Regions from separate parts of the Micromonospora echinospora genome, predicted to be linked through region 1. Evidence: riboswitches for the same ligand, from Rfam matches in the RefSeq annotation. Region 1 holds a riboswitch; each other region holds the start of a gene.
What was found. A riboswitch is a leader RNA that binds a small molecule or an ion and turns the genes downstream of it on or off. The one in region 1 is predicted to bind cyclic di-AMP.

Region 1 (5,540 bases):
TGGACCGAGACGGGCTGACCATCGCCGACATCGCGCTCCTCGACGAGCTGGACGCGCTGCTCGGCCAACCGATGAAGCCCGCCCGTCGCCGGCGCGACCCGTTCCAGCTCGCCGGCGGGGTCCGGGAGCTGAGCACCTTCGCCGACCGGCAGCGCGCCCAGCGGGCGGCGGCCCGGGAGCGTCCGGCCGACTACCGCGACTACGCGCACGTGGTGGTCGACGAGGCGCAGGACGTGTCACCGATGCAGTGGCGGATGCTCGGCCGGCGGGGTCGGCTCGCGTCCTGGACCGTGGTCGGCGACCCGGCGCAGACCGCCTGGACCGGCGACCCGGCGGAGCTGGCCCGGGCCCGCGACCAGGCGCTCGGCCGGCGCCGGCGGCACGAGTTCACCCTGACCACGAACTACCGCAACTCGGCGGAGATCTTCGCGGTGGCGGCGGCGGAGATCCGTACCGTCCACCCGGACCTGCCGCTGCCGACGGCGGTCCGGTCCACCGGCGTGCACCCGGTGGCGCTGACCGTGCCGGCGGAGCAGCTCGCAACGCGCACGGCCGAGGCGGTCGCCTCGCTGCTGGCGGAGGTGGCCGGCACGGTGGGCGTGATCACGCCGGTGCCCCGCCGGGACGAGGTGGCCGGCTGGCTGGCCCACCTGGACTCGCCGCGCCTCCAGGTGGTGACCAGCCTCCAGGCCAAGGGCATGGAGTACGACGGGGTGGCGCTGGTCGCCCCGAGCGAGATCCGCGCCGACCCGGGTTCGGGCGTGCGCACCCTCTACGTGGCGCTCTCCCGGGCCACCCAGCGGCTCACCACCATCGATCCGGTCGACTGACCCGCCCTGTCCCACCCCGGCCGGCCGCCTCCCGAGGCGTCGCGCTGGTAGCAGGGGTCCCTTGTTACTCATGAATGAGTAACAAGGGACCCCTGCTACCACGCCTGCTTCCGCATTTCCGGGCGCCTTGCCGGCAGTTACTTGCATACATAGCGATGTGAACATACATTGGGTCCGGACCGAACGGGGAACGGAGGGTGAGGGCGTGGGCGCAGGTCATGACCACCACGGCGGGATAGCGCACGCCGCACAACGGCACACCGGCCGACTCTGGGCCGCGTTCGGCCTGCTCGCCACCCTGATGGTGGTCGAGGCGGTGACCGCGCTCGGGACCGGGTCGCTGGCCCTGCTCTCCGACGCCGGCCACATGTTCACCGACGTGCTCGGCATCGGCATGGCGCTGGCCGCGATCACCGCCGCCCGGCGGGCCGGCCGGGATCCGCAGCGCACCTTCGGCCTCTACCGGCTGGAGGTGCTCGCCGCCCTGGCCAACGCGGTCCTGCTCTCCGGGGTAGCGGTCTACGTGCTCGTCGAGGCGGTCCGCCGCTTCGGCGACCCGCCGGAGGTGACCACCGGGCCGATGCTGGTGGTGGCGACGCTCGGCCTGCTGGCGAACCTGGTCGCCTTCGCGCTGCTGCGCGAGGGCGCGAAGGAGAGCATCAACCTGCGCGGGGCGTACCTGGAGGTGGTGGCCGACCTGCTCGGCTCCGTCGGCGTGATCACCGCCGCGGTGGTCATCGCGCTCACCGACTGGTGGTGGGCCGACCCTCTGGTCGCGGTGGCGATCGGGGTCTTCATCCTGCCGCGGACCTGGCGGCTGGGCCGGGCGGCGCTGCGCATCCTGGTCCAGGCCGCGCCGGAGCACCTCCAGGTCAGCGCGGTACGCGACCGGCTGAGCGCCGTCCCGGGCGTGGTCGAGGTGCACGACCTGCACCTCTGGACGCTCACCTCGGGGATGGAGGTGGCCTCGGCCCACCTGACCACCGACCCGGCGGTCGAGGTCGGCAGCGTGCTCGCCGCCGCACGGACCGCGTTGCACGAGGACTTCCACATCGACCACGCCACACTCCAGGTCGAACCCGGCGAATCGCCGGGTGTCTGCGGCCGGGTCGAGTGGTAATTAGGACAGACTTAAATCTGGAAGTGTATTGTCCCGCTATGCCAGTTATGCCGATGTCATCTCGCGGGAGTGGTGTGGCCAACGCTGCCCCTGGGATAGCGGCTTCGGTAGTCTCGGACCCGGTCACCGCCGGGCGGCGCCCTCCGGCGCCTGCGGTGACCGCCGCCTAATCGCCGGTGACGGCGAGCCGGGGAACCATGTTCTTGGGGTGCATCCGCGTGAGCGGTAGGGATCTTCCGTCCCGAACCCGTCAGCTAACCCGGTCGGCGGCTGACGGAAGGACATGTGCATGCCAGTAGTGGCACCCGTACGACGTACCGCCGCCCGGATGGCGGCACTGATCGCCGCGACAGTCGCCCTCGGCGTCGCGGCCACGCCGGCCGTCGTGGCCCCCGCCGCGGCGGCACCTCCACTGACGGCCAGGGCACCCGGGGACGACCCCGAGGGCGGCACCCCGGCACTGCGCGCCCAACTGGAGGCGGCCAGCAAGGGGTGGCTCGACGCGAAGGACGCGCTCGCGAAGTCGGTCACCCGTCAACAGAAGATCAACGAACAGCTGGCCACCATCGAGAAGGACCTGGCGGTCCGCGACCAGAAGGTCGGCGTGATCGCCGGGCTGGCGTACCGGACCGGCCGGCTCGGGCCGGCCTCGGCGTTGCTGACCAGCGACTCACCCGACAGCTTCATGGACCGAGTCGCCGCGCTGGACGCGGTGGCCGCCAACGAGGACCGCGAACTGCGGGGCCTGCTCAGCACCCGGGAGCAGGCCAACCAGGCCAAGGCGGCGCTGAACCGGGAGATCACCGAGCAGCGCAAGCAGGTCGCGGTGATGGAGAAGCGCAAGCAGCAGGCCGAGCAGGCACTGGTGGTCGCCAACCGGAAGGCGGCGGCCAGCACCCCCAGCGGCGGCAGCAACTCGACCCGGTCCGCCACGGCGAAGCCGGCGCCGCGCAACCCCGACGGCTCCTGGCCGCCCGAGTCGTGCAGCGTCAACGACCCGACACCCGCCGACGGCTGCATCACCCCGCGTACGCTGCACGCGCTCAACCAGGCCAAGGCCGCCGGCTTCACCCGGTACGTCTCCTGCTACCGCCCCGGCGGCTCCGGAGAGCACCCCAAGGGCCGGGCCTGCGACTTCGCCGCGCAGAAGAACGGTTTCGGCGGCGACGCCACCGGCGGCGACAAGACGTACGGCGACAACCTGGCGGCGTACTTCAAGAACAACGCCAGCCGGCTCGGCGTCCTCTACGTCATCTGGTACCGGCAGATCTGGCTGCCCAGCAGCGGGTGGAAGTCGTACAGCGGAGCGGGCGGCGACCCGTCCAGCGACCACACCAACCACGTCCACCTGTCGGTCTACTGAGTCACCCGGCGCGGCCCGTCACCCCGGAAGGGGTGGCGGGCCGTCCGCTTTGTCGGCGTGGGGCAGTCACGGGGAACCCGGGCCACGGTAAGAGGAACCGGCGACGACACGTGGCTGCGTGCGCTGCACCCGGCTCGGCGTGTCGTGCGCCTGAGCCGCCCCGACGAGGGCGGCGCGCACCGGTCAGGCGCCGGGCAGCACCTCGGGCTCGGGTGCGGCGGTGGCGCCGGCGAAGTACGGCTCCGGCGCGCCGAAGAGGCCGAGCAGGCCGGTCACCCAGAGCTGCCGGTGGACGAACCGGCTGGGCTCGGTGACGACCAGCTTGACGCCGCTCACCTCGGCGGTCTGGAAGCCGGCGACCATCGCGCTGATCCCGACCGAGTCGATGAAGGTCACCAACCTCATGTTGAGTTCGATCCGCGCCGGGCGGCTCTTGGCGAGCACCTCGACGACGGCTTCGCGTACCTCGTACGCGGTGTCGACGTCGATCTCACCACGCGGGGCGATCTCCAGGACGCCACCGGGCAGGACCGACTGGACAATCGACAGGCTCACGCGAGCACCTCCACTCGCCCGTGTCCGGGCGCCTCATCAGTACGCGGGCCGCGACCGAGAGTATTCCTCCGACAGCCTCGGTCGCCACCCCCGGGGATGAGCAATTCACGGATCAGGAGCGACAAGTCGCCCATTTCCGACGCTCCTTCCCTCCCCGAACACCCGATCCCGGGTTCCGCGCACCAGCACCCAGGTTAGCGGTCGCTTTCCGGGGCGGTGCGCATCCGTCCGTCCGGGCGCGCCTGGACGGTACGGTCCACCTCCCACCAGCCATTGACCGGCCTGCCTAGCATCAGCCCCACCGGAGGAACCGGCATCGACCAAGGAGCCATAGATGATCAAGAGACTGCTCGGACTGGCGGGCGTCGGCGCCCTGCTCGCCCTCGTGCTGGCCTGCGGCTTCGGCGGGGCAGGCGACGACGATGACGATGACGACGACGACTTCGCCCGCGGCGTCGCGGTGGTGACGCTGCGCTGATCCGGAGCGCCCTGTCCGGCCGCCCGGATCCGGGGGACACCGATGACCCTCGGTGATCGACATCACCGGACGGGTTTGTCCGGACGCCGGACGGGGCACGTGGTATCCCGCGTTGGCCCGACCGGGCCGTCCACCCGGACGGGCGACTGACCGACGGGTGGACGCCGACGCGCCGGCCCGACGCCGTGGTCCGCCGTGACCGCCGGTACCCCGAGGAGGTAACCAGGATGATCGGATCCACTCTGCTGGAACGCCGCAGCAGGCCCGAGCGGATCGCGGACCAGGCGTGGCGACACCTGACGTCCGCGGTCAACTCGGCCGGTGACAGCGTGCGCGACACCGCCCGTTCCGCCCGGCGGAACGGGCTCACCTTCGCCGACGACGCGGGCGACCTGGTCGGCACCGCTGCCGAGGAGGCCCGTCGCCGGGCCGTGCGCGCCTTCGACGCGCTCGCCGGCCGCCGGCCCGCGCTGCCCTGGGCACTGCTCGTCGGCGCAGCCCTGGCCGGGGCGGCGATCGGCTGGGCGGCCGGATCGGCGGCACGTGCCGTCGCCGCCCGGGGCGACCGGGAGGCGGAGGACATCGAGTTCGTCGACGTCGACCGCCCCAACTCGCCGGCCAGCCTGGACACCTGAGCCCGGCCCGACCCGACGAACCCCTGGCCACCGTGCTGGTGACCAGGGGTTCGCGCGGTTGCGACGAACTCAGATGGCGGTGATGTCGGCCGGGGCCCGCTCCGCCCGGGACAGGGCCCGCAGCACCGCCGGCTGGCCGTGTCGCCGGACGGCGAGCCGGGTGAGCAGGCCGAGCACCGGGTCGATCACCTCGGCGGGCAGTTCGGGCGGGTCGATTCCGACGCTGACCGCCAGGTCGTCGGAGTGCACGGCGATCTCCAGCAGCCGGGTGACCAGGTAGTCGTCGAGGGTCAGGCCCCACCCGCCCGGCGGCACGGCCACCACCCGGTCGGCCGGGGCGTCGGCCACGGCCGGGGCCACCTCGTCCAGGGTCGCCGTGACCTGTGCCAGCAGCGCGTCCGGCCCGGCCTCGGCCGCCGTCGCCCCGATCCGCCGGACGGCCACATTGGCCTCCGCGTCCGGCCCGGCGTGGATCCACGGCACCCGGCCGAAGTGGGTCAGCAGGTCGAGCGGCTCCCCCGGCGGGACGGGCAGGTCGAGCACCGTCGGAACCCGGAGG
Region 2 (5,540 bases), 2.4 Mb from region 1:
GGCCCGGCCCTCGATGGTGAGCCAGCGCCGGCCGTCGACCTGGCACACCGCCACCGGTGTCCCCTCCGGTCCGGCAGCGGCGACGTGGTGGGCCTTGTGGGACGTCCCCGAGGTGATCACCCGGGCCAGTCCGGCCGCCGGGTCGAAGGTCACCCCCACCGGCACGACGTGCGGGGTGCCGTCCGGACGCAGCGTCGTCAGCGTCGCGACGTGCCGTTCCCGGAAGAACGCGGCGACCCGTTCGTCGTGCGGGTCGAGCTGGTGTCCGCCCCCGGTCCGCTGGCGCATGTCGTCCCCTGTCTGCCGGCCACTGCGATCATGGCACGGCCGTCCCGGGTGCGGGCGGATGTCCGGTTTCGCTGGTCAGGCGACGGCGGCGCGTCCCTGCCGGAACTCCGGGCGACCCGGGCGGTTCCCGGCCGGCGTCGGCTGCTCCGTGCCGGACAGCAGGGGGAGCACGTCGGAGGTCTCGGGCTCCCGTCCGACGGCCGCGAACGCCTCGTCGCGCAGACTGCGGGCGGACGCGGCGGTCAGCTCCGCGTCGTGCCACGCCGCCCGCTCCCGCTCGGCGGCAGCCCGGTGCCGGGCGAGCAGGTGGTCCCGGACGGCCCGGCGCAGCACCAGTTCCTGCTCGACCGGGTGCAGCCGGGGATCCCATCCGTTGCGGTGCGCGAAGACGTCGCTGAGCTGTTCCTCGGACAGCTCCTGACGCCAGTACGCGGCCAGCGCGGCCCGGTGCAGGTAACGCTCCCGGTCGGCGTACTCGGCCGGGGTCTGCGGGGTGTGCGGCAGGGGCAGGGCCGCGGCGGCGTCCAGGCGGCGCAGGTCCGCCTCGACGTCCTGGTACGCCTGCCAGGCGGCCTCCACCGCCTCCTGGGCGGCGAGCCACTCGGCCCGCCGACGCTCGGCGGCCACCGCGGCGCGCTCGGCGGCGACCGCCACCTCCTCTGCGTACCGGTCGAGGTCCTGTCGCTCCCGGGCCACCTCCAACTCGGTGGGGAGCACGGCCTGGCGGATGCGGCGGCCCACGCGGAACCGGTCCGGGCGGGCGAGCAGGGTGGCGACGGCGGCCACGATGACGCCGAGGAGAGCCAGCCAGATGACGGCGGCCCGGGGTACGTCGAGCAGGACGGAGGAGAGGACGGTCTGCATCACCAGCACCTCGTGAGGGGAGGACGGGAAGGGCTCAACGGGGTGCCCGGTCCAGGCGGGCACGGGGGCGCGCGAGCGCGGCGGGGATTCCCCGCCCACGGCGGACGTCGACCGGCCCGGGATCGTCCGGACGGTCGCTCGTGGACGGTCGGTCAGACCCGGGGCGGGCCGCGTCGGCCGACGGAACCCTGTCCGGGGTCGGTGGCCGGCGGCGGCAGCGGAACGGTGACCGTGGTGGTGGTGCCCGGGTCGCCGGCGGGACGGGCCGGCGCTGCTGGGGCGTCGGCGTGCTCGTCGGCGGGCCGGGGCGGCAGCGGTGCCACGACCGGCCGGGCGGCCGGTTGCGGGAAGCCGACGACCGGGACCGGCCGGAGCTGGGGCGAGGCCGGGAACGATGCCTCGGCCGGGGCGGCGGTGGTCCCGCCGAAGGCCAGCGTCAGGACCAGGGCGGTCAGCGCCAGGCGGGTCAGCACACGCAGGGCGCGCAGCATCGTCGGCCCGATCGGGCGGACGAAGGCGGGCGGCTGCACCGTTCCAACCTAACGCCCGATCCGTCCGGTTGCCCGTCGGAGACCGTGGTGTGACCGGATCCACCGGTCGCCCCCGTCGCATCGTCCCTGGTCGCGCCGCCGCCGACGCGTGGCTCCGCGTCGCGTTCGTCAATCCGGTGTGGACCGTCCAGGGGCGACGGACCGGGTCAGGAGGGCAGCGGGCCGGCGGCGGCCGGACCGGTGTCGCCCGGTTCGGTGAAGAGCGCGAGCAGGGCACCCACGTGCTGGTACGCCTCGGCGGGGTGCCGGAAGCGCCCGGCCGGGTTCACGGTGTACTCGTTGCGCCGACCGACCCGGGTGCGTTGGAGGTAGCCCCCGGCCTCCAGGTCGGCCACGATCGCCTGCGCGGCCCGTTCGGTCACGCCCACCTCGTCGGCGACGTCGCGCAGCCGGGCGGTGGGGTTACGGGCGATGGCGAGCAGTACGTGTGCGTGGTTCGTGAGGAAGGTCCAGTTCCGCTGGCTCCCGTTCTCACGCTGCGTCGTCGCCATGACCGTCATGTTATGACCTTCCCTTCGCATTCGGCGTCGCGCCCTCCGCTGTCAACACCTGAAACGCAGATCACGTATCCCTTGACGTAGTTTGCGCTCCGTGTGACCGTGGTGGCTGGCCGTGTCAGCCGCGTCGGGCGTGCGGTCCCGGTCCGGAGAAGGGGTGGATTGAGTCATGGCCGTTCCTGGTGGACAGCAGCCTCCGGCGAGTCCCGCACAGGCGCTGGTCGAGTTGCAGTCGGGCAACCGGCGCTTCGTCACCGGCAACCCGCTGCACCCCAACCAGGATGCCGGGCACCGGGCTGCCGTCGCCGACGGGCAGCACCCCTTCGCGGTCGTGCTCGGCTGCTCCGACTCCCGGCTGGCCGCCGAGATCATCTTCGACCGGGGCCTCGGTGACCTCTTCGTCGTCCGGACCGCCGGGCACATCGTCGGCACCGAGGTGCTCGGCAGCATCGAGTACGCGGTGAGCGTCCTGGAGACGCCGCTGGTGGTCGTCCTCGGCCACGACTCCTGCGGAGCGGTGCAGGCCGCCCGGGAGGCCGACGGCGCCGGGACGACGCCCCCCGGTTACCTGGGGGCGGTCGTGGGGGCGGTGGTGCCCAGCCTCCGCCAGGCCGCCCGGCAGGGCGTCGACGACATCGACGGGATCGTCGACATGCACATCGACCACACCGTCGAGGTGCTGCTGGAGCGCTCGGTGACGCTCAACCGGGCGGTGCGGGAGGGGCGGTGCGCGGTGGTCGGCATGTCGTACCGGCTGGCCGCCGGCGAGGTGCGGGTGGTCCGCTCCATTCCCGCCACCGAGGATGTCGCTCTCGCCGCCGGTCCGGCCGCCTCCTCGGCCTGCCCCTGACCCGCCCGGCTCCGGCCGGTCACGCGAATGGGCCCCGCCTCCGGTCGAACGGAGGCGGGGCCCGAATCGGCGCGGTGGGTCAGAGCATGGAGACGTGTACGTGGTCTGTGTGGTCCGAGGGACCGCTGTACGAACTCCAGCCGCTCGCCGGGAACCAGATCTGCTTGTTCCAGATCACGTAGTAGATGCCGAGCACGTCGGCGTTACGGACCAGGAACGCGGTCAGGTTGTTGCCGTACATCCGTTCGGCCGTGGTGTCCCACCGGCTGAAGCCACGCTTCTGGAGCGACCAGTCGCAGGCCCGCCCCTTCGGATGCTCGTACGGCCCGCCGGGACGGTAACAACCGACGAACATGTCGAAGCCGGCCCGCTTGACCTCCTTGTACATGTGCAGGGTGCGCGGGGTGATGCAGCCGCCGGTGGTCGGGTCGTCCTCGGTGCAGCCCAGCGGACGCCAGTTGCCGTTGCTGTCCCGGCCGGGACCCGGCCGGGCGATCGGGGAGGTGGCGTCCACCAGGCCACCGGTCAACCCGATGCCGCCGACCAGGGCGAGGGACTTCTCCGCCTCGCGCTTGCGCTTCTTCAGGATGTCGGCCTGCTTCTGCTCCTCCATGACCTCGGCGTCGAGCGCCTTCTTGGCCAGTTCCGCCTGGTTCTTGGCGGCGGTGACCGCGGCGACCTTCTTGCTGTTGACCATGTTCATCTCGTCCAGCGCGCCGGCCCGCTTGACGAACGAGTCGGGGGTGTTGGCGTCCAGCAGCATGGAGGCGGGGCCGACCCGGCCGGTCATGTAGGACCGCACGGCGATCGTCGCCACCTGCGGGGTGAGCGCCTTCAGCTCGTTCCGGGTCCGGTCGACCTCCATCAGGAGCTTGAGCTGGCGGTCCTTCGAGGCTTTCAGCTTCGCCTGTGCCTGGGTGTAGCTGCGGTTCGTCTCCTCGATCACCTCGTTGAGGAGCTTCGGCTGCTCTCCTTCGTGCCCGGACGGGCTCGATGGTTCCGCCATGGCCGGCGCGGGCACGGCGGCCACGGCGAAGGCGGCGAGCACGGCCACGACAGGTTTCAGCCAGCGGCGCAGGGGTGCCGTCACAGTGTTCCCTTCCGTCGACCGCCGACCGGGTTAGCTGACGGGTTCGGGGCGGAAGTGGCCCCTACCGCTGACGCGGATGCACCCCATGAACCTGGTTCCCCGGTTCGCCGGTGGGCGATTAGGCGGTGGCCCCGCTGGCGCCGGTGCGCGCCTTCGGCGGTAACCGGCAGCGAGGTTACCTGACAGTGGGCGTGGGGTTCTACGCCCGGATCCCGACCAAAAGCGTTATTTCCCTATTGCTTTCCGTCACTCCTGTCACATTTGTCAAGATCATACGATTGGCGGTCACTCTGTGGAGTTCTACCATGCCGGATCCGTGTTCCCTGGGCGGCCCGGCCCGGCGGCGGAATCGGTGGCCCCGGTGGCGGCACGGGGACCGCTGAGGGCGGCGAGGGCGTCGTCCCGTCCACCGGCGGGCCGGGGCGGGCGGCGGCTCGGCGTGCCGCCCCGGCCGGCGGTGGTCACCAGGGCGGCCAGGCCGGTGGTGATCGGCACGGCGGCGATCAACCCGAGCGTCGCGACGATGCTGCGGACGATCTCCTGGGCGAGGAACTCGCTGGTCACGATCTCGCTGATCCCGCGCGTGTCGGCGGTCAGCAACAGCAGCAGGGGCAGCGACGCGCCCGCGTACGCGAGCACGATCGTGTTGACCGTCGAGGCGATGTGCGCCCGGCCGACCCGGGTGGCCGCGCGGTAGAGCTGGAGCCGGGTGAGGTCGGGGTTGGCGCGGGCCAGCTCGGTCACCGTGGCGGCCTGGGTGACCGTGACGTCGTCCAGGACGCCCAGGGAGCCGATGATGATGCCGGCCAGGAGCAGCCCGTGCAGGTCGACGTCGGCCTGGAACATCGACAGCGTGGTGGCGTCCTCGGAGCCGTACCCGGTGAGGTGGGTGAACGCGGTCGCCAGGCTGCCGAGGAGACCGGTGAGCACCAGGCTGGCCAGGGTGCCGAGGACCGCGACGGAGGTCTGCGCGGTGACCCCGTGGGTGAGGTACAGCACCACGAACATGATCAACGCGGCGCCGGTGACCGCCACCGGCAGCGGCGACTCTCCGGCGCCGATACCGGGCAGCACGAAGGTGAGCAGGATGGCGAAGCTGGCCGCCAGCCCGCCGAGCGCGGCCAGGCCGCGCCAGCGGCCGAACGCGACGATGGCGACGGCGAACGCCAGGGCCAGCCAGATCAGCGGCTTCCCCCGCTGGTGGGCGGCGATGGAATAGCTGCTGACCGTCGGGTCGGCCGGGTCGGTCAGCACCACCAGGACGATCTCGTCGCCGACCTCCACCCGGGGTGATCCCGGCCCGGCGGGCAGCGCCGTCTCGACCTGCTGCCCGGCGTCGGGCCCGGTGTCGACGGTCACCGTGGCGGTGCCGCACGGCCCCTCCGTCGTCCCCTCCGGGG
Region 3 (5,540 bases), 1.9 Mb from region 1:
CGCAGGTCGGCCCATCCTTCTAAGGTGTGCGCAGGGCGGCGTGGCCCGATGCGAGGTTCCTCACGTTACTACTGGGTAACCTTGCGCGTAGGCTGCACTGCATGACGGAGCGGAGCGACGTCATCGGCCGGTCAAGGTCAGGGCTCGCGGTGGTCAGCCGGCGACGCGGCCCCCCGACGCCGGTCGCCGAACCGCTCGCCAGGCAGTAGACCGGGGAGGCCAACGCTATGGGCAGCGTCCAGCTCGTCACGACGATCCTCGCCGCCGCCATCACCACACTGGCGGTGTGGCTGGCCGTGCAGGCGGTGCTGCGGATCGTCGCAGTCGTCCGGCTCGGACAGCCGGATCCGGCGCGGTTCGGCGACACGCTGACCCGGACCAGGACGATGCTGGCCGAGACGGCCGGACACACCCGCATGCTGCGCTGGAGCGTGGTGGGTGCGGCCCACTGGTTCGTCATGGTCGCCTTCGTGGTGCTCTCGCTGCTGGTCCTCGAGGCGTACTTCGAGGTGGTCTCACCCACCGGTGGCCTGCCGCTGATCGGGGGTTGGGCGGCCTACGGTCTGGTCACCGAGCTGATCGGCATCCTCGGTGTGGTCGGCATCGTGGTGCTGATCGCCATCCGGATCCGCAACCGGCCCGGCCGGACGGGCGGACGCTCCCGGTTCACCGGCTCGACCATGTGGCAGGGCTACTTCGTCGAGGCGGTGGTCCTCGCCGTTCTGATCATGGGCTTCCTGATCCGGGGCTTCAAGGTCGCCACCGACCACTTCGAGTACCCGACCTGGGCTACGCCGGTCAGCCACGCGGTCGGCGCGGTGCTGCCGGACTGGGAGGCCGGGGTCAGCGTCGCCGCCCTCATCAAGATCATGATTTCGATGACCTGGCTCATCGTCATCGCGCTGAACGTGACCATGGGCGTGGCCTGGCACCGCTTCCTGGCCTTCTTCAACATCTTCTTCAAGCGTGACCCGGGCCGGGCCGGCTCCGGCCTCGGCGCGCTCCGGCCCATGACGAGCAACGGCAAGCCGCTGGACTTCGAGGAGGCCGACCCGGAGTCCGACCAGTTCGGGGTGGCCCAGGTCGAGCAGTTCACCTGGAAGGGCCTGCTGGACTTCAGCACCTGCACCGAGTGCGGTCGCTGCCAGTCGCAGTGCCCGGCCTGGAACACCGGCAAGCCCCTCTCCCCGAAGCTGCTCGTGCTCAGCCTGCGCGACCACGCGTACGCCAAGGCGCCGTACCTGCTGGCCGGGGGCGGCAAGGACCTCACCGGCGAGGAGAAGGCCACTGCGGCCCAACTCGCCCACGTGGACGTGCTCGCGCTCGCCGAGGCGGAGAAGCCGCTGATCGGTGGGGCCGAGGAAGGTGGGGTCATCGACCCGGACGTGCTCTGGTCCTGCACCACCTGCGGCGCCTGCGTCGAGCAGTGCCCGGTCGACATCGAACACGTCGACCACATCGTCGACATGCGGCGCTACCAGGTGCTGATCGAGTCGAGCTTCCCCTCCGAGGCCGGCGTGATGCTGCGCAACCTGGAGAACAAGGGCAACCCGTGGGGCGCACCGCAGAACACCCGGGAGGACTGGACCAAGGGCCTCGACTTCCAGGTGCCCCGGGTCGGCGAGGTGGAGGACTTCGAGTACCTCTTCTGGGTGGGCTGCGCCGGCGCGTTCGAGGACCGGGCCAAGAAGACCACCCGGGCCGTCGCCACGCTGCTGCACGAGGCCGGCGTGAGCTTCGCCATCCTCGGCGAGGGGGAGACCTGCACCGGTGACCCGGCCCGACGGATCGGCAACGAGTTCGTCTTCCAGATGCTCGCCCAGCAGAACGTGGAGACCCTGAACGAGGCGTTCGAAGGCCGGGAGAAGGCCAAGCGGAAGATCGTCGCGACCTGCCCGCACTGCTTCAACACTCTGGGCAACGAGTACGGCCAGCTCGGCGGCGAGTTCGAGGTGGTGCACCACACGCAGCTCCTGGCCCACCTGGTCGCCACCGGGAAGCTCACCCCGGTCCAGCCCGTCGACGGCGGGGTCACCTACCACGACCCCTGCTACTTGGGCCGGCACAACCGGGTCTTCGCCCCGCCGCGCGAGGTGCTCGGCTCCTCCGTGCAGGAGCCCGTCACCGAGATGCCCCGCAACAGCGAGCGCTCCTTCTGCTGTGGTGCCGGTGGCGCCCGGATGTGGATGGAGGAGCGGATCGGCAAGCGGATCAACGTGGACCGCGTCGAGGAGGCCATGGCCACCGGCGCGAAGACCATCGCGGTCGGCTGCCCGTTCTGCTCGACGATGCTCAACGACGGGGTCAACGGCAAGGGCGCCGGCGAGCAGGTCGAGGTCGTCGACGTCGCCAGCGTGCTGCTCCGCTCGGTGAAGCCGGCGCAGGACCGCGACGGCCAGCAGGTCGAGCCGGTCACGGGCTGAGCCGAGCCGCTCGGACTCGCGCCCGTCGGGCCGGCCTGGGCCCGCGCCGGGAGACCCACCCCTACCGACGCTGTGGAGCTGCCCCGTCTGCGCTACCCGTGACCGCGGCTAGCACAGACGGGGCAGCTCCACAGCTACGTCGTGGTGACCCCAGGGCCTGCGGCGAGGCCGTGGTGTTCCTGCACGGCGTGGTCGGCGAGATGGTGCCGAAGAACATCACCCTGGCCCTCGACGATGTCCTGACCGCCATCGTTGGCGGCGCCTGCACGGTGGGTGTCCGCATGATGTCCGGAGCGTCATACGAGGCCCCCTCGCCTTGATATCGGCCCGTTGCTTCCCTAATGTGGGGCACCGGCCGCTGTGGATCGTCTGCCCCGCCATCCTCTCCCTCGCGGGGCGCCCGGTGGTCTGGTCGCCAAAGGAGTTCGGTGCCGGTGGCAACCCTGCCCCCTCAGCGTCACGCACCGGATCGGCTCCCCACTCGTCCGGGTGGGTTGCGCCGGTTCGTTCGCACCCTCGTCACCCTGTCCGCCGCCGCCGTGGTCGGTGCCGGCCTGCTCGCTGCCCCCGCGTACGCCGCGCCCACCCCCGAGGAAATCGAGGCGCAGATCGACAAGCAGTGGGAGCAGTTGGAGCCCACGATCGAGAAGTACAACGAGGTCCGCAGCCAGCTCAAGGTCAACCAGAAGAAGTCGGCCGACCTCGAGAAGAAGATCGAGCCGCTCGCGTTGCAGAGCGACATGGCGATGAACCGGATCGGGGCCCTGGCCTCCCGGCACTACATGACCGGCCCGTCCCAGGAGATCGGCGCGCTGCTGGTCAGCGCCAAGCCGGGCACCCTGGCCGAGCAGATGGGCATGCTCGACCGACTCGCCGCCCACCAGCGCAAGGAACTCCAGGGCGTGGTGGAGATCCGGACCAAGTACGAGGTCGAGAAGCAGAAGCTGGACACCATCATCACCAGCCAGACCCAGCAGGAGAAGGACCTGGCGGCGAAGAAGACCAAGATCGATGCGGAGATCAAGCGGCTGCGGGCGTCCATGCCGAAGACCGCAGTCAGCGCCCCCGGCTGCCCGCTCATCAAGGGCGTGATCAGCAGCGCCGCCAACACCGCCATCAGGACGGCCTGCGCCCAGGTCGGTGACCCGTACGTCTGGGGCGCCACCGGGCCGAACTCCTTCGACTGCTCCGGGCTGACCCAGTACGCCTACAAGGCCGCAGGCATCCACCTGACCCACTTCACCGGTGCGCAGTGGCGCGAGACGAAGGTGATCAGCCGCGCCGAGGCACGCCCCGGTGACCTGGTCTTCTTCTTCAGCGACCTGCACCACGTCGGGCTCTACCTGGGCAACGGCATCATGGTGCACGCCCCGCGAGCCGGCAAGCCGGTGCAGGTGGCCAGCATCAACCACATGCCGGTCGCAGGCTTCCGCCGCCCCTACTGACCGAGTCTCCCGAAGGGGTCCCCGGCCGACGGCCGGGGACCCCTTCGCATCGGGCGAACGACCGACGCCCACAGTGGTTACTGTCGGAAATTAGCAGATAGCACTCCCGCGAACCGTGTTGCGGATCGACGACGGTCGTCTCTAACCTCGGCACTTGCCGAGCCGGTGACAGGTCCGCCAGTCCGAGGCGGCAACGGCTCGACACCGCCGAGTCGCACGACGGCGGCCGTCTGCTGGAGAAGGAGCCGGCCGACCGGCACGTCGCCACAACGAGAAACGTCGCCACAGCACGAGCGAGCCGGGGAACCACCAGCACCATCGGGGTGAATCCGTACCCAAGGTAGGGCGCTCCCTTCCCGCCCGAACCCGTCAGCTAACCCGGTAGGCGGTCAACGGAAGAAGGAGTCAGGAGCCCGGTGGCACACCATGCCCCGCGGCGATCGTCCGTCCGGACGGCCCCGGCTGCCCGGACGACGGCTGCGCCGCGTCCATGCTGGTCCCGCTTCACCACCGTCGTCACCGTCCTCGTCGGAGCCACCGTCCTCGTGACGGGCGGCGCCGGCGTGGCCCACGCCGAACCCTCGGTCGCCGAGATCGAACGCCAGATCGACCGGGAGTGGAACGCCCTCGAACCGGTCATCGAACAGCACAACGCCACCCGCCAGGCGCTCACCGTCAAACGACGGGAGGCGGGTGCGCTCGCCGCCCGGATCGGGCCGCTGAGCCGTCAGGTCGACCAGGCCATGAGCAAGGTCGGCGGGCTCGCGGTACGGGCGTACAAGGGGGAGAACGCCTCCGCCCTCAACGCCATGCTGGCGAACCCGACACCGGCCACCGTCGTCCACCAACTCGAACTGCTCGACCAGTTCGCCCGTCGGCAGCAGGCCGACATCCGCCACGTGGTCGAACTGCGGGACCAGCTCAGCGCCCGCAAGGCTCCGCTGGACCGGCTGGTCACGCAGCTCAGCCAGGCCGAACGCCAGTTGGACGCGAAGCGACGGCAGATCGACGCCGACATCGCCCGCCTCCAGAAGATGCGCCTGGAGGCGTACGGCAGCGGCGCTGGCACCAGCCTGCGTCCCGCCCCCTGCCCGGCCGCCTACCCGGGTGGCGCCGCCGGAAAGGCTGTCACGTTCGCGTGTGCGCAGATCGGCAAGCCCTACGTCTGGGGTGCCGAGGGGCCGAACGCGTACGACTGCTCCGGGCTCACGCTCGCCGCCTGGGCCCGGGCCGGGGTCGCCCTGCCACACAACGCGGCCCAGCAGCGACGGGTGACCGCCCGGGTGGGCCGGAGCGAACTACGTCCCGGTGACCTCGTCTTCTACTACTCCGACCTGCACCACGTCGGCATGTACGTCGGCAACGGCTGGCTGGTGCACGCCTCGCGGGCCGGCGCGCCGGTGAAGATGAAGCGGGTCGACGACGGCCCGGTGCACAGTTACGGCCGCCCCGGCTGAGGTGGTAGCAGGGGTCCCCTGTTACCGCTTTCTGCGTAGCAGGGGACCCCTGCAGGCACCCGGCGAAGCGACGCGCGCCCCACCGGCAGAACGACGGGTGGCGGGAAGGCGGGTGGAGTCAGCGAGTGGGCCAGGTGCGCCAGTTCCGCCAGGCCCGACTCGGGGTGGGACCGCGCTGCCCCTGGTAGCGGGAGCCGTAGACGGCGGAGCCGTAC
Region 4 (5,540 bases), 3.9 Mb from region 1:
GGGTTCGTGCTGGTCTGGTCGGCCCGTGAGCAGGACACGAAGTGGGCGTTCTGGCGCCGCCGGCTGGCCAAGATCTACCCGAACCACCTGCTGATGTGGGCGGTGGTGCTGCTGGTCGGGCTCTGGTTCGCCGACCCGGTGAACCCCTCGGCGGCGGTGCAGAACCTCCTGCTCGTGCAGGCCTGGAACCCGACTCCCGGCTACTTCTACAGTGTCAACACGGTGAGCTGGTCGCTCTCCTGCGAACTGTTCTTCTACTTCTGTCTGCCGTTCGTGCTGCCGGCGCTGCGCCGGACGCCGTCGGTGGCGCTCTGGGCCGTGGTCGTGGCGGTGCCGCTGGTGATCCTCGCGCTCTGGCCGGGGCAGCTCCTGGTGCCGGAGGAGAGCCGGTGGTGGTTCACCCAGATCTTCCCGCTGGTGCGTTCCACCGAGTTCTGGATGGGCGTCGCCGCGGCCGAGTTGATGCGGCGCGGCCACTGGCGCGGCCCCGGCCTGCCGCTGGCCAGCCTGATCTTCGTGGTCACCTGGGCGGTGGCCGGTGAGTGGATCCGCGCCGAGTTCTGGGCGGCGCTGCTGTCGGCCGCGTACATCCTGGTGATCACCTCGGCGGCCCGGGCCGACGTGCGGGGCCTGCCCTCGCCGTGGCGCTCCCGGCCGCTGGTCTGGCTCGGCGAGGTCTCCTTCGCCTTCTACCTGGTGCACGTCTTCGTGATGGTCACCATCCTCCGGCTCACCGGCGACCACGGCGTGGGCTTCACCGGCTGGAGGGGGCCACTGGTGGCGGTCGGCTTCCTGCTGCTGAACCTCCTGCTGGCCTGGCTGCTGTACCGGTGGGTGGAGACCCCGATGATGCGGCTGCTCGCCCCCAGCCGGAAGCGCGCCCCCACCGGGAGCCCCGCGACGACGGCCGACGGGCCGTCCGCGACCGGGGGACGGCCGGCGACCGTCGCGCCCCGGCAGCGGGCCGCCGGCGTCGACCGGGAGGGACACGCCGACGTCCCGCCCGGTGACCAGGCCGGGGAATCCGACCCGGCCGGCATCGACGCGGGTGCCCGACGACCGGGGTAATCTGCTTCCCGTGCCTCCCGTCGTGCTCGGCTGCCTCCGTTGGTGGTCGGTGCGCCGGGCGTTGCGGGTGTTCACCAGCCTCGCCGTGGCGGTCGCCCTCGCGCTGAGCGGCGGCCTCGCCGGGGGCCTCCCCGCCGGGAGTCCACCCGCCCCGGCCGAGTGGTCCCCCGTCGACCGGGGCGCACCCGTCACCACGGAGCGGGTCGCCCACCGGGTGCCGGGCACGTCCCCGCTCGCCGGCCCGGTCGCCCACGACGTGCTGGCGCCGTCCTCGCCCTCCGGCCGGGTCGCCGACAGCACCACGAGCACCGTCCGCGCCGCCGGGCCGGACACCCACCACCAGACGCCGCTCGTCGCCACCGGTCCGGCCACCGCGACCGACGCCCCGCCGGCCGGGCCGGTGTCGACCGGACACCGGCCGGTCCGGCCGTTGGCCGCCACCGACGCCGGCGTGGTCGGTTCCCGGGCCCCACCACGTCGCTGATCCGTCCATCCCGGGTGTCCTGCCCCCGGGGAGAAGCTGACCCGACGAACCTCACCCCGCACCCGCCGACGGGGGTCCCGGCTCCGCCGCCAGCGGACCCGGCGCCCGAGGTGTGCGGCCCCCACCCGCTCCCGTGTCCCGTGAGGTGCCGACGTGGACGTCGTTCTCTACGAGTTCCTGGTCGACGTGCCCCGGGCGGCCGCCATCTGGTCCGCCCTGCTCGTGCTCGCCCTGACCGTGCTCACCGTCCTGGTGGCCCGCCCCGAGCGGGAGCCGACGCTCTCCCCGCCGGCTGCCGCTGCCGCCGACCCCGCCGCCCCCGACCCGGCGGACCTGCGCCGGTACGCCGAGGAGGTGGCCGTCGCGGCGGCCGGTGCCGCCCGGACCGCCCGCCGCCGCCGGGAGCGGTGGCTCACCGCGCAGGAACGGGTCGACCAGGCCTGGCGGGCGTACGACGAGGCGGAGACCGCCGCCCGTCGCTTCGCCGGGGCCGCCGCCCTGCCCGCCCCCCGGACACCCCGCACCCCGGCCGAGTACGTCGCCCGGGAACGCTTCCTGCACCGGGCCGCGATGGCCGCCTACTGGCGGGGCGACCTGTCGGTGCGGCAGCTCAGCGACGTGTTCGCCCGCCGTAACGGCTGGGATCCGCGGCTGCACCCCGTCGTGCAGGAAGCGGTCCTGCACCGGGTGGTCCGCGACCTGCGGCGGGTGGAGTACCGGACGGCGGCCGAGCGGGAACGGGTGGCCTGGCGGCAGGCGGAGGTCGCCGCGACGGCGGCGCGGTCCCTGGCGGCGGAGGCGTCCCTCGCGGCGGAACGGCTCCGGGCGAGCACCCGGACGGTCGTCGCGCCCCGGCGGCTGCCCGGTGCGGTTCGCCTCGCCGCCCGGTGGCGGCCGGCGCGGGTGGGATGACCCCGCCGGGGCAGATGTGGGATGCGCGGTCGGCCGGATCGCGCCGGCCGGCGTGCCGCGCTCGGCGCGAGCGTGACCGGATCGTGACGTGACCCGGGCCACGCCCCGGTTTCCCGCACCTTCGACCCCGGGCGTCCCGTTCCGCGTCGAGTGCGCCGAGGTGGTTGTGCCGATGCCGTCCGGAAATCGCCCGACGGTACTCGGGGAACCGGTCGTCCCATTGAGCGACGTCAGCGCGTGAACGTACCCGACTTCCGGGTGTGCTGTGCGGTTTGCCCAGCTCACGGGGGTTGGCAGTGGATTGCGGCGTCAGTAGTGTCGGCCCGTCTGGTGCGGTCGTAGGTCGCAAAGGGCGACACCGCGCCGGCCCGCCTAATCGTGCGCAACGAGCCGGGGACCCACGTACGTCCGGGGTGAATCCGCGGGGCCGACCCGTGGTAGGGCGATCTTCCCGCCCGAATCCGTCAGCTAACCCGGTAGGCGGTATCGGAAGGAGTACCTCGTGCCGTACGCCCCCGTTACCCGGCTCCTCCACGGTGCCCCGGTGCCGCCGGCCGTCCGCCCGCGCCGCCGGCACTGACTCCGGCGTCCACCCCCGGACGCCGTCCGAGCGGGCACCCCACACCGACGTCGACCCCACGCACGGTCCGCCGTGCGTCGACCGGGTGCGCCGCTCTCCACCCCTGTCTTCCGTGGAGGAACCCGTGAAGTACCCGGTCCCGCGACCGTTCAACCTGTTCCCAGCCCGCCGGTCGTACCAGGTCGCCGCCTCGGCGGCGGTGCTGGTGGCGGCGTCCACCGCCGGCGTCCTGCTCGTCGACCCCGACCCGCCGGCGCACCGCGAGGACACCGTCGCCACGGCGGCCGAGCCGGACCGGTCGACCGCCGCCTCGCGGCAGCACGGCCGTGCCACCGCGTCCCCGGCCAGCCCGTCGGCCGTCGCCACCACCCCGCCGGCCACCCCGTCCGCGTCGCCCACCGCCACCGGTTCGTCGAACCCGGACCTGACGGCCAGCCCCACCCCGCCGAAGCCGCCCGCGTCGAAGGTGCTCGACATCCAGTACCAGGAGCAGACCACCTTCTACTACTGCGGCCCGGCCGCCACCCGGATCGCGCTGACCGCCCGGGACGTCGTCCGCAGCCAGGACGACCTCGCCCAGCGGCTCAACACCACCCAGGCCGGCACCAACTCCGCCGAGGACACCACCCGCGTCCTGAACGACCTGGTCGGCCGGGACGTCTACCGGACCAGGACGATCCCCGGTAGCGCGGCCACGCCGGCCCAGATGGACCGGCTCCAGGCCGACGTGGTGCGGGCGGTCGGCAACGGGTACGCCGTCGTCGTCAACATCGCCGGCTCCGCCACCGACGTCGCCGGTGGCTGGCACTCCTACCCCGGCGGGCACTACCTGACCGTGGTCGGTTACCGGGACAACGGCCGGACCGTCAAGATCGCGGACCCGGCGAACGCCGCCGCCGGCTCGTACTGGATGACCACGATCAGCCTGGCGCACTGGGCCGCCACCCGGGGCTACTCCGCCTGAGCCCACGCCACGGTCGTAACCGCCGGCCGGGTGGTAGCAGGGGTCCCCTGTTACTCAGAAAGGAGTAACAGGGGACCCCTGCTACCAACCACCACAGACAGCTACGCGCCGACCGGCTGGTCCGCCTGGTCGGGGTGGGTGGCCGGAACGGCAGCCGGCGCGAGGTGCGCCCGGGCCGCCGCCAGGAAGCCCTCGGCGTACGACTCGATCGGGAAGTCACCCAGGTAGTGGGTGCGCATCGCCCAGCGCGCCTCGGCCAGCGGGTCGGTGCCGAGCAGCTGCTCCAGCACGCCGTCGACGTCGGCCAGGTCCCGGCGCAGCACGTAGCCGGAGCGGGCCAGCGGGAAGCGCTCGGTGAACGCGTCGCCGTCCGCGCCCATGTCGGTGACCGCGTACGGCTTGCCGGAGTAGAGGTAGTCGGAGATCACCCCGGAGACGTCCGAGATCAGCGCGTCGGAGCGGTTGACGCAGTCGACGAGGCTCATCGCCCGGCTGGCGTCGGTGCCCCAGACGTGCTGCCGGCCGGTGCGGGAGCGGTCCGCCGCGAGCAACTCCTCCACCCGGGCGAGCTGCCGTGCCGACTCCGGGTTCTGCGCGGTGTACGGGTGGGCCCGCAGGATCACCGTCGCGCCCCGGGCCAGCAGCCGCCCGACCACCGCCTCGGCCACCGGCAGCGAGCAGTAGTTCGCGTCCGCGTGGTGCCCGGTCCAGGTGGGCGTGTAGAGCACGGTCGGCTGGGCCGGCATCGGCACCGGCGGTCGGCGTACCCCGATCGCCTCCACCTGGGGGCGGCCGACGACGACGAACTTCTCCCGGGGAATGTGCACCCCGGCGCGGGCGTACCGGTCGATCGCCGCCTGCCCGGCCACGAAGTTCCGGTCGAAGATCGCCGAGACCGGGTTGGCGCTCGGGGCCTTGTCGCTGTCGCCGTGGTGGATCTGGATGTGGGTGAGCTGGGTGAACCGGATGCAGTGGGCGTTCTTCGCCCCGTGGTTGACGTAGAACGCCACCTTCAGGCTGGGGACGAGCGCCTCGTCGATCGCCTTCAGCGTCGGGCAGTACACCACCGGCGCGCGGGTGGCCGCCGCGATCGGGGCCAGGAACTCCGGTTCGCGCAGCAGCACCAGGAACGGCCGGCCGATCCGCTCCAGGTACGGCAGCCACATGGTGACCTGGTACTCCGAGCCGGGCGGGGCGGAGAAGTAGAGCAGGAACTCCGGCTGGTGCCGGGCCAGCGCGCGGGCCACCGGGCTGGCCGCGGCCGACGGGCGGAACCGCCGGCGGGCCAGGCGCATCCCGACCACTCCGGCCAGTCCGCCGACGAGCAGGCTGACCACCAGGGCGTACCAGCTGGGCAGGGCGAGCAGCGCGCCGAGCGCGACCGCGCCGAGCAGCACGGGGATCGCCGTGCCGACGTGGGTGGTGGTCAGTCCGGGCCGTACCGGCAGGTTGGCGGTGCGGATCTCCAGCCCTCCGGCGTCCCGCAGCGGGCCGTCGAGCAGCACCAGCGCGAGCAGCACCAGCGCGGTCGC

Region 2: it holds a riboswitch for cyclic di-AMP, as region 1 does, so the genes downstream of both, GA0070618_RS07230 (coiled-coil domain-containing protein) here and GA0070618_RS18125 (coiled-coil domain-containing protein) in region 1, are expected to answer to the same signal.
Region 3: it holds a riboswitch for cyclic di-AMP, as region 1 does, so the genes downstream of both, GA0070618_RS09465 (C40 family peptidase) here and GA0070618_RS18125 (coiled-coil domain-containing protein) in region 1, are expected to answer to the same signal.
Region 4: it holds a riboswitch for cyclic di-AMP, as region 1 does, so the genes downstream of both, GA0070618_RS00630 (C39 family peptidase) here and GA0070618_RS18125 (coiled-coil domain-containing protein) in region 1, are expected to answer to the same signal.

What each region holds. Positions count from the first base shown of each region.
Region 1 is NZ_LT607413.1:3,998,790-4,004,329, reverse strand. It holds gene GA0070618_RS18135 (HelD family protein) at 1-830, shown strand, start outside; gene GA0070618_RS18130 (cation diffusion facilitator family transporter) at 1,036-1,950, shown strand; cyclic di-AMP (ydaO/yuaA leader) riboswitch at 2,104-2,235, shown strand; gene GA0070618_RS18125 (coiled-coil domain-containing protein) at 2,240-3,313, shown strand; gene GA0070618_RS18120 (STAS domain-containing protein) at 3,497-3,868, opposite strand; gene GA0070618_RS33510 (hypothetical protein) at 4,203-4,346, shown strand; gene GA0070618_RS18115 (hypothetical protein) at 4,574-4,981, shown strand; gene GA0070618_RS18110 (maleylpyruvate isomerase N-terminal domain-containing protein) at 5,051-5,540, opposite strand, start outside.
Region 2 is NZ_LT607413.1:1,620,708-1,626,247, reverse strand. It holds gene GA0070618_RS07255 (pyridoxamine 5'-phosphate oxidase family protein) at 1-288, opposite strand, end outside; gene GA0070618_RS07250 (hypothetical protein) at 364-1,152, opposite strand; gene GA0070618_RS07245 (hypothetical protein) at 1,305-1,682, opposite strand; gene GA0070618_RS07240 (helix-turn-helix transcriptional regulator) at 1,850-2,203, opposite strand; gene GA0070618_RS07235 (carbonic anhydrase) at 2,370-3,050, shown strand; gene GA0070618_RS07230 (coiled-coil domain-containing protein) at 3,130-4,140, opposite strand; cyclic di-AMP (ydaO/yuaA leader) riboswitch at 4,145-4,275, opposite strand; gene GA0070618_RS07225 (YibE/F family protein) at 4,441-5,540, opposite strand, start outside.
Region 3 is NZ_LT607413.1:2,069,379-2,074,918, reverse strand. It holds gene GA0070618_RS09475 ((Fe-S)-binding protein) at 228-2,423, shown strand; gene GA0070618_RS33390 (hypothetical protein) at 2,594-2,743, shown strand; gene GA0070618_RS09470 (C40 family peptidase) at 2,852-3,868, shown strand; cyclic di-AMP (ydaO/yuaA leader) riboswitch at 4,139-4,271, shown strand; gene GA0070618_RS09465 (C40 family peptidase) at 4,414-5,325, shown strand; gene dcd (dCTP deaminase) at 5,444-5,540, opposite strand, start outside.
Region 4 is NZ_LT607413.1:145,607-151,146, reverse strand. It holds gene GA0070618_RS00645 (acyltransferase family protein) at 1-1,068, shown strand, start outside; gene GA0070618_RS00640 (hypothetical protein) at 1,079-1,552, shown strand; gene GA0070618_RS00635 (hypothetical protein) at 1,706-2,464, shown strand; cyclic di-AMP (ydaO/yuaA leader) riboswitch at 2,824-2,962, shown strand; gene GA0070618_RS00630 (C39 family peptidase) at 3,157-4,008, shown strand; gene GA0070618_RS00625 (CDP-glycerol glycerophosphotransferase family protein) at 4,110-5,540, opposite strand, start outside.